4 regions of the Cohnella soli genome follow, and region 2 is predicted to be linked to each of the others. Evidence: riboswitches for the same ligand, from Rfam matches in the RefSeq annotation. Region 2 holds a riboswitch; each other region holds the start of a gene.
The links. A riboswitch is a leader RNA that binds a small molecule or an ion and turns the genes downstream of it on or off. The one in region 2 is predicted to bind cyclic di-GMP.

Region 1 (2,201 bases), on a different contig from region 2:
CGCCGATATCGGCCAACTGCTGCTTCAGCAACTCGCGAATCAGCCGATCATCGTCTATGATCGCCACCATTAGCTTCCGAACCGCCATCTTTCCGTCATCCGACGAGTCGAGCACGAGTCCTTGCCGCTCTTGCGGATCGGCTTCCGTGAACGGCATAAGCGCCAGACATTCGTCAACCGAAATGCCAGGGTCGGTAAATTCCTTTACCTTGGCGGAGAAGGAGACATGCTTTGGCCCGTCATTCGTATCGATAGGCATCTCGGAGAACAACTGGATCAATCGTTTCATGAGTTTTGCAGCATCATCTTTAACCGTCTTCGGCAACACGAGAACAAAGCCCCCCTCGGGATGATGCGCCAAACGATCGGTGGGACGTATGCTCTTCTGGATGAAATCCGCTAGACTCCGCGTCGCAACGCGCCGGAGCCCCGGATCCGATTCCGATTGATCGATTTCCGCATAAACCAATGCAAACGTCTCGTAGGACCGCTTGATATCGCTTAACTGTAAGTCCACTTCACGCCGCAAATACTTGTCATTAAACGCTCCCGTTAGGGGATCGATCAGAATTTGACCGAGAATCCGCTCTCTCCTCTCTAGAAGCTTCCTTACATGCCGTTGAAGTCCGGTATGATCTGCCGGATGGAGAAACGCGTCTGCGAGCACCGCCCATTCCAGCTCCGGGTTCGATTTCTCGGCTACCCCGATGAGCGGAATATACCTCATCTCGCAGATCTCCCTCAATTCGGTCCAAGCGTCCAAATCCTCTTTTAATTCCGCCGTCGAAGCGTCCAAGTCTATGACTAGGCAGTCTGGATTGACAAAATCAAGACGGGACAGCAAGTCCGGGATCCGGCCCCCTTCCGTTACCTCAATCTTGAAGCCGATGTTTGTTTCATCCGCAATATCCCAATCCATTTTATGGCTAACTATTAATATGATCGGGTGCTTTTTCATCTCCAAACGGTTCAAGTTCACCATCACCTTTTGGCGGACGCAAAACTTGCATCCGACATTATTCTGTTAAATCCGACAAGTTGCGTGAATATAAAACCTCCGTCCTAAAGCGCCATGCGCTAATAGACGGAGGTCTCCGTCGTTTTCGGCGGCTGGCTGGCATCGGCATTTGCTTATATAGCAAATCCGTAAGCCCCTTTAGCTTTGCGTCCCCGCCTTTCGACGGGTTTGCCATTATCGTACGAGTATTTTGGTTTCGTTAGTTTCGGAAATGCAGATCAGCATAGCTCATCTGTTGAATACTTATTTCGACAAAATTTTCGGTTTCCCTTTTATTCGAACACTTTTCTCAATCGAGTGGCCGAGAAAATACTGCTCACTAGTCAACAATGAAATACCCTGATTGCGATGCTCTTGACACCGTAAACCAAACAAGAGGCTACCCGTTTATAGGGCAGCCTATTGTTTGGTTTATCTTATTTTCAGCTCAGACGCTCCAGCTTCGTTATCTTAATGTCGCCCGTGAAGCCTTCAGGCAGCTTAATACGTGCAAGCACGTCTGCCGGGTGGGAGACGGCGAGCTGCATGCGTCCCGTCGCTTCGTCCGCGGTCCAGCTCACATCGATTCGGCCGCCGGCCGGATGCGGCACGCTGCCGCGAGCCCAAGTAAGCCCGCACGGAACCGGAGCGATCTCGACTTCGGTCCAGCCAGCCGAGAGACTGCGTACCCCAAGTATCTCGCGGCCGAGGAAATAAGCCGGAGCGGACGACCACGCATGGCAGTGACTACGCGTCAGCTCGTCGGGGTTAGCGCGGTTTTCGGCGAAGTTCGGATACTGCTCCCAACAGGTCGTCGCGCCATGGCGAATCATATTGCCGTAGTTTTTGCGAATATCGTCCAGAATGACCGATACGCCTCCTACCTTGGCCAATGCCTCGTAATAGAAGAACGACATGAACGGGCTTCCGATCTGCACGAAATTCGCGGGCGTAGAGAATAGATAAGCGTCCATCTGCCGTTTGCGCTCCCCTTGGGCGACGCCGGTCAACGAAGCGACGACCTGCGTCTGCATGCTAAGGACGCTCGAACGGCGGCCGTCCGCATGAATGCAGTCAATGTAGGCATGCTTTTCTTCGTCCCATAGATGCTCGTTAATCGCAGCCGCCAACCGATCGGAGGCTTCGCGGAACCGGGACGCGCCACTCTCATCCCCAGCCAGTTCTGCCATTTCCGCGGCTACGC
Region 2 (2,201 bases):
AGGCTGGGTCGAGGAGTTCAAGAAAGCTGCGAATACACAAGCCATCGGCGTTGTCGGCGATCCGGTCAAGACGGAATACGGATACCATATCATGAAAGTCGAGAGCCGCGAAGAAGCTTCTTCGTATGACAAGCTGTCCGACACGGCGAAAGATGCCATCAAGACGGATCTTGCCTCGACGAAACTTAACGAGTTCTTGACGAAAGAGCAAGATACGTTGGGGATTAAAGTAACGCTGCCTAAAGAAGAGACGCCTAGCCCGTCCGCTTCGCCAAGCGCAAGCGGTTCGAAATCTCCCGGCGCTTCCCCGAGCGCTTCTCCAAGCCCATCGGCGTCGCCAAGTGCGAGCTCATCGGCGAAATAATCGGACAAGCATACTGAACTGAAGGTTCAAGCGGAAACGCTCCGATTCCCCGGCATTTGCGGGTATCGGAGCGTTTTTTGTTCACTCAAGAGGGGAGCCTGTACCGGAAATCGTCGCTTGGAATAGAATAATGCAGAGCGAAAATGAGAAAACATTCATATTTAATGCTTACGTCCTACGTAATGCAGTCTTTCGCACTATATAACGTGGAAGATTTTGTCGATATTCTATTACTGCACATATGGAAAGGCAAACTTTGGGAAACCGAAGGACGCAAAGCTATAGGGGCTATTGCCGCAGATCGCGGACGTGCCAGCCAGTTGCCGAAGTGAAATATTCGTACCCTCTTGCAGGTATCGAATTTCATCGGTATCTGTTTTTTTCCGTCTTGGACAATCTGTCGGAGGGAAGGGAAGAGGACATGCGAAAAATGAATGCGGGGATCAAAATCGGATGTGCACTGTTGTTAGTATGGGGATTGATGTTTTCCACGATGGGGGCCGGGGCTGCTTTCGCAGAGACACAGTCGATCGATGCGAAAGGCATTCCCTCAAGCAATACGCCGGCAACGCCGGTTGCGCAAACTACAAAAGTTGCGCCAGACGAGAATATGGCAGCGCCGACGCCAAGCACGGAGCCAGCTGAGGTAACGCCTGCTCCGAACGCCGAAACGAGCGATCTCGCGCATAATGATTTTTCCTTGGAGATTGCTGCGCCGACAGGGCTGGCCGCCGAGTACGAAGACGGTGCAATGAATTTGACATGGAACCCGGTCGAGCACGATAAACTGGTTGGGTATAATGTTTTTCTTGATGGCGTTCAAGTGAATGGAACCCTCTTAAAGGTGAACAAGTACCGTCTTGTCGGGCTGGAAAAAGAACAGAGATATGTCGTGCAAGTGTCTACGGTATATCAATCGAATCTAAGCGAAGGCTTAACGATAGGCGTTCCGACTGACGTTCCGCCGAAGGAAGAACCTGTGGTTCCGATAACGGGTTTGCGGGCGACTGGAGCGCCGGGTAGTGTGATGCTTCAATGGGAGCAAGCGGCTACCGATAAAGCGGTCGGCTACAATGTGTATGCCGACGGCGAGCTGCTGAATGCGGCGGGCTCGACTTCCTCGACAACGTTCATGGCGCAGGGGCTTGTATACGGCCATGTCTATGAATTCAAGATCGAAGCAATCGGGGTTGACGGGAAGGTTGTCGGCAAGAGCGACGCCGTGAGCGGCACTCCGACGCATTATCTGGTGGAACTTGATCGTTGGGGCATTCGCAACGACGGCAGCGATCCGGCAGGCACGACCGCCGGTCTGAACAACATGTTGCAGTGGGCTTACGGACAAGGCATCCATGCTGTATTCTTGCCGTCGGGAACGTACACGATCAGCAAGGACAGCCAGATTAACATGGTTGGCGATATGCTGTGGGAACTTCCTACGGACGCTGTCATCCAAAAGGAAACGAACGGCAAGGAGTCTTATTATTCGCTTGCGATCCAGTACGGAGCAAACAATGTCACGATCAAGGGCGGCTGGTACAAAGGCGATCGCGAGACGCATAATTATTCCGGCAAAGACAACGCTTATAGCCCTGGAACGCACGAAGGCGGTTTCGGCATTTATATCGAAGGGGCTCGGAATGTTACGGTGGAAGGGGTTAAAGCTACGCATTTCACCGGTGACGGGTTAATGATCGGCGGCGCTGCGCAAATGGGGTCGGACGTGTATGCGGGAAACTTTGAATCAGGCGGTTTGGATGCCTCCGGTATGCCGGCGGAGGATAAGAACAAAGTTCGCACGAAGAACATGTACAGTTTGACGAAGAACCAATTCGTC
Region 3 (2,201 bases), on a different contig from region 2:
CACAGAAATGCAAAAATGACCCAAGTAAAAATATTCACTTCTGGTGGCACTCCCACTTCGCCCCCCCATAACCGTGTTTATAGATTCTACGCATTGGGTTAATCTGGGATGCACATTTAGCTTAACTGCCCCATTTGCTTAAAAGGCTGCCGTTCGATCAGACGACAGTCTTTGGTGATTGTGCTAAAGTTCTCCGATAGCTTAATGGCATTTCGTGTTCCTCAGCAAACCAACCTCATCTACACAGTCTTTTAATGAGATAACGTTCTTTCATCCAACATCAATTCCCATAACTCAATCTGAGTTCCTTACAAATAAGTAAGCAATAAATCCAATTGGGCCAAGGATTAATACGATAAGTGCCCAAAGGCAACCAATATTACCTCCCCGTTTGTTGGATGCATCACTCCATACCCAAAAAAGACCAATAATAGATAGAATCCATAAAAAAATTATTATTGCCATATTTTCCTCCTCATTAATTGAACAACGTTATTTCAATAATATACGCTGCGATAGCTGTGTTTATTTTTTTGCCATGAATCTCGATTGAACGATCAGATTCTAGCCCCCACATTCGATTTACAGATATACCCATTATTTGAGGCGCGAATGATTTGCGTAAAGTTGCAATCCTGCCCGTTAGCGCAACGACGGCAGCCGATCGTTCTGAGGCCGGCTGCCGTCGTGTCATGATTGAGCTATCGTGCCCGTTAGCTTAATCCCCAATTGTCTAATAACCGAACCGGACCTCATCTGGATTAGGTGTATGCTTATTTTCCTGCTTCAAATTACAAAAACATACAAAGTATACAGCGAATCGCTGTACAACTGATTTTTCTCTGATGTATACTTCGATTAATTTCCAGCATTTTCTTCTCATCTCATTCAAAAGAACCACTCGAAAAAGGCAAACCCGTCGCAAGGCGGGGACGCAAAGTCATGGGTCCCACGTGGATCGCCAGACCGCCGAAAGTGTGTTTGTGTTGCAAAGAGCAGCCGAACGCGTAATAGGCGTTGCGGCTGTTTGTGTTTTTTAAGGAGTAATGGGATTTATGGTTATTACGCTGTTCTTCTACAGTGCTAATATACACAAAACTTAGGAGGGTTCACGGCATGAGTTTGAAACTAGTTTCAAGGAAATTCGTTTCAATTTTCGTACTTTGTATGCTGATGTTTTCCGTGTTTGGAGGGAGTGCGTCGGCAAACGGGACCGGACAGGTAGACGTTGTCGTGACGACTGACAAGGCCGTATACGCCCCCGGAGAGGAAGTTATTGTTTCGGTAGGATTGAAAGATATTGCAAATGTAGCTTCAAATGGTCTGCATAGTATAGAATTTTCAGTTGGATTTAACGAGGACAAGCTAGACCCATCGAATTATGCGACATATGAAGGGATGGGCGTTTATACGTATAAAGCTGATGGATACTCTGTGGGCTCGTCTATTGCGAATTCGAATTACCAAGTGAAGACTCCTACAGCAAGTCAAGATGGGTACGGGAATATTTTCCTGCATTTTAAAGTGTCTGGAATCTCGGCTAACGACCTCATTGGAACAGGAGATGTAACTCTGTTCTCCGTTAAGCTTAAAGTTCGTAAACAAACACAGGGCTCTTTGTTGAAATTAGAGCCGGTTTTGAACTCGGTTATTTTGCAGAAGTCCGATTCAACTAAAGTGACACCAGGGTTCATCAACCCGGTAAATGCAACGGCAACAGTAACAGGACCAAGTATTATCACGGATCTTCGCCTGAATCTGTCTAAATATTTCATATACGTTGGGGAAACTTCTCAAGGTATTGCGACAGCCGAGATGAGCGATAGTTCAGAACAACGTATTACGGATGCCGGCGTGTGGACTTCTAGTAATCCATTGGTAGCGACTGTAGATCGCGTTGGCGTCATCACGGCAACTGGCCCGGGATCTGCTAATATTTCAGTATCTTATGGCGGATTTACCGACTGGTACATCATAGATGTGGGAGCACTGCCTACCGGCCCGGCTAGCGTTTCTGGAGTCGTATGGGATTTAAAAACAGGGTCCAATATGCCGGGGGTAACGGCTGCCGTGTATTCCGGACAATATAACGGAGAGCTTGGCACGCTTATTGGATCAACTGAAACCGATTCGTCGGGCAAATATGTGATAAATGACCTTGCCCCGGGAGACTTTTATTTACAATTCTCAAAAGCCGGTTA
Region 4 (2,201 bases), on a different contig from region 2:
AAGACAGCCGATACTCTAATGAGGTATCGGCTGTTTTATTAACATGATAAAAATTTGATTATTCATCTTCTTCTTTTATGTCCATAAATAATGCGTTATACATCTCGAATGCTGAAACGCCAAGCGGTGTAAGTTTATATAGTTTTTGCCGGCCTGACGAATTGTATTCAGCTAAACCTAATGCTTCAAGATAACAAACAGCGAAATTTAATTCTCCACGTCTTACGCCAGATTTCAAAGATAAATCTTCTTTGTTCCAATCCTTTTTTGAAAGCGCCTGCATAACTAATTTAGGTCCATTGGGTAAGTTTTTGATCATTTTCTCTAAATAGGGTTGTAATGTTCCTTCGATCTTAAAATCAACAGTCATGCCAAATTAGCACTCCTTTATGTTAGTCATCCAATTATCTAATATAGTAACACATTGGTTAAACAATTTACATATACCAATCATTCCCGAAGCAAAATGATAGTATACATGAACTAAAGAATGTTAACAACACTATTCGACAAAATATAAAGAATGAGAATTAAAATTGAAGGTTACGAACTTTAAGCATAGCCGGTTGCTGAACGAATTCAACTTTGGAATCCATATTTAGTCTTTTATTTGCAGCTACGGATCTTAGAATTTCATTCTTGAGCATTTGCCCACGAACCCATGTAATTTCAACAACTTTTCCGGTTTCTCCTCGTCCTACTTGAAGGTGGCCGGAGTTTTCGTTGTATTCGGAAATATGATTCAGATTTACATATGTTCCCGAATGAACACGAATAAAACGATTTGATTCCAAAAGTTCTTCTAACTGCATAAACTCATGTAGCGTCATATTTTCATAGTAGATGCGATCTGATTGATGAAATTGGACGCGATTTGATTCGTCTACCTGGACAAACAGAACGTTATTAAGATCGATATTTATCGTATTGAAAACGGTAGAACTTGATTTTACGTCTTCTATATGGCCTGCAATTCGCATTAACTCGTTAAAATCTGTTTGGTATGCCTCAGCAAACTTCCTAAGCGTCTGAGGTTGGGGAATGATGGCCGGTCCTGTCTTCCTGTTATCACCGAGTTCAACATCACGAATATAACCGTGGCTTAATTTGCATAGCTTACCAGCGGTTCTTAAACTATAATCTTTCGACAAACGTATTAACTCTAAGTGTTTACCGATATCGTTCTGGATCATAATTTGTGTGTCCCTTTCGTTAAGTTATAGGCAGAGGATTGGCAACCCGGCTGTCATAGCTTGCGCATTAGACCCGTGGTTTTGCGTCCTGTACTTTCGCACAGTTTGCTCAAGTCTGCATACAACCTCTAAAGAAAATATAGCATGATTTTCAAGTACATACAGAAAGTATTTGGGAAACATAATTCATTAAATTTTAATAAAGTGTCGAATACTGTCGAATAATGATAGATAATAGCGAGCAATGGCGAATCGAGCCAAATTAGGAAGAAAAGTGTTGACCGCTATTTAACGTTCATAGTAAAATTCGACTGTACTAATTATAGTACATATGCACCACAATTTACCGCGTGGATTCTACCTGGATCCTAATTTAGTTAGTGAATATGTACTAAAAGTAAAGACAACAGGCGAAGGGAAGATTAAGCGTGCAGCATGAAACCTTTCTGGAAAAAAGCAAGGTAGCAATTACCCTTTTGTTTGAAGGGAACGCTAGCGACAATAACATTTCGGTGTATATACCGGAACTTCGGCTTGGGGTCATTGGGGATACGCACGAAGAGGCGCGTGAACATGCGATCGATCTGGCGAAGATGGAGCATGCTAGACTGCTTAAAGGCTGCAAGGAGAACGAACCAATCATCGAGCGGATCGAACTTGAAATTGAATAACCGCAACACTGAGATGGAGCAACTCTTCCATCTCTTTTTTTGGCCAAAGGCATTGAAATCTATTCGCATTTATGTGCGATAATAATTCTATTAAATAATTAGGTGGAATATAGAAATGGAAGTATAATTAAGTTAAAGGTTAAGAGAGGAGGCGAGAGGTAATATGCGACAATTCTTTGATCCATCCTTGCTGCCGATAACGACAACGGATTTGGACGGGAACGTACTGTATGTGAAAACGAACGGGCTACACCATTATGGCTACACTGACATTATGTTCGAAGGGGCTGGAGAAGAAGGGGAGCAATTGCTTCTCGACATCCTTGACCGAATTTTC

Region 1: linked by a shared signal. The riboswitch ahead of ACFPOF_RS18755 (GGDEF domain-containing response regulator) and the one ahead of ACFPOF_RS28960 (right-handed parallel beta-helix repeat-containing protein) in region 2 are both predicted to bind cyclic di-GMP.
Region 3: linked by a shared signal. The riboswitch ahead of ACFPOF_RS18475 (S-layer homology domain-containing protein) and the one ahead of ACFPOF_RS28960 (right-handed parallel beta-helix repeat-containing protein) in region 2 are both predicted to bind cyclic di-GMP.
Region 4: linked by a shared signal. The riboswitch ahead of ACFPOF_RS06770 (LytTR family transcriptional regulator DNA-binding domain-containing protein) and the one ahead of ACFPOF_RS28960 (right-handed parallel beta-helix repeat-containing protein) in region 2 are both predicted to bind cyclic di-GMP.

The regions. Positions count from the first base shown of each region.
Region 1 is NZ_JBHSMI010000028.1:615,137-617,337, reverse strand. Features, by position in the region: gene ACFPOF_RS18755 (GGDEF domain-containing response regulator) at 1-973, opposite strand, end outside; cyclic di-GMP riboswitch class I at 1,103-1,201, opposite strand; gene ACFPOF_RS18750 (family 78 glycoside hydrolase catalytic domain) at 1,441-2,201, opposite strand, start outside.
Region 2 is NZ_JBHSMI010000062.1:33,519-35,719, forward strand. Features, by position in the region: gene ACFPOF_RS28955 (peptidylprolyl isomerase) at 1-364, shown strand, start outside; cyclic di-GMP riboswitch class I at 603-692, shown strand; gene ACFPOF_RS28960 (right-handed parallel beta-helix repeat-containing protein) at 786-2,201, shown strand, end outside.
Region 3 is NZ_JBHSMI010000028.1:518,977-521,177, forward strand. Features, by position in the region: gene ACFPOF_RS18470 (DUF6199 family natural product biosynthesis protein) at 1-56, opposite strand, end outside; cyclic di-GMP riboswitch class I at 900-974, shown strand; gene ACFPOF_RS18475 (S-layer homology domain-containing protein) at 1,117-2,201, shown strand, end outside.
Region 4 is NZ_JBHSMI010000012.1:122,993-125,193, reverse strand. Features, by position in the region: gene ACFPOF_RS06775 (hypothetical protein) at 59-370, opposite strand; gene ACFPOF_RS06770 (LytTR family transcriptional regulator DNA-binding domain-containing protein) at 531-1,193, opposite strand; cyclic di-GMP riboswitch class I at 1,231-1,313, opposite strand; gene ACFPOF_RS06765 (hypothetical protein) at 1,622-1,864, shown strand; gene ACFPOF_RS06760 (hypothetical protein) at 2,028-2,201, shown strand, end outside.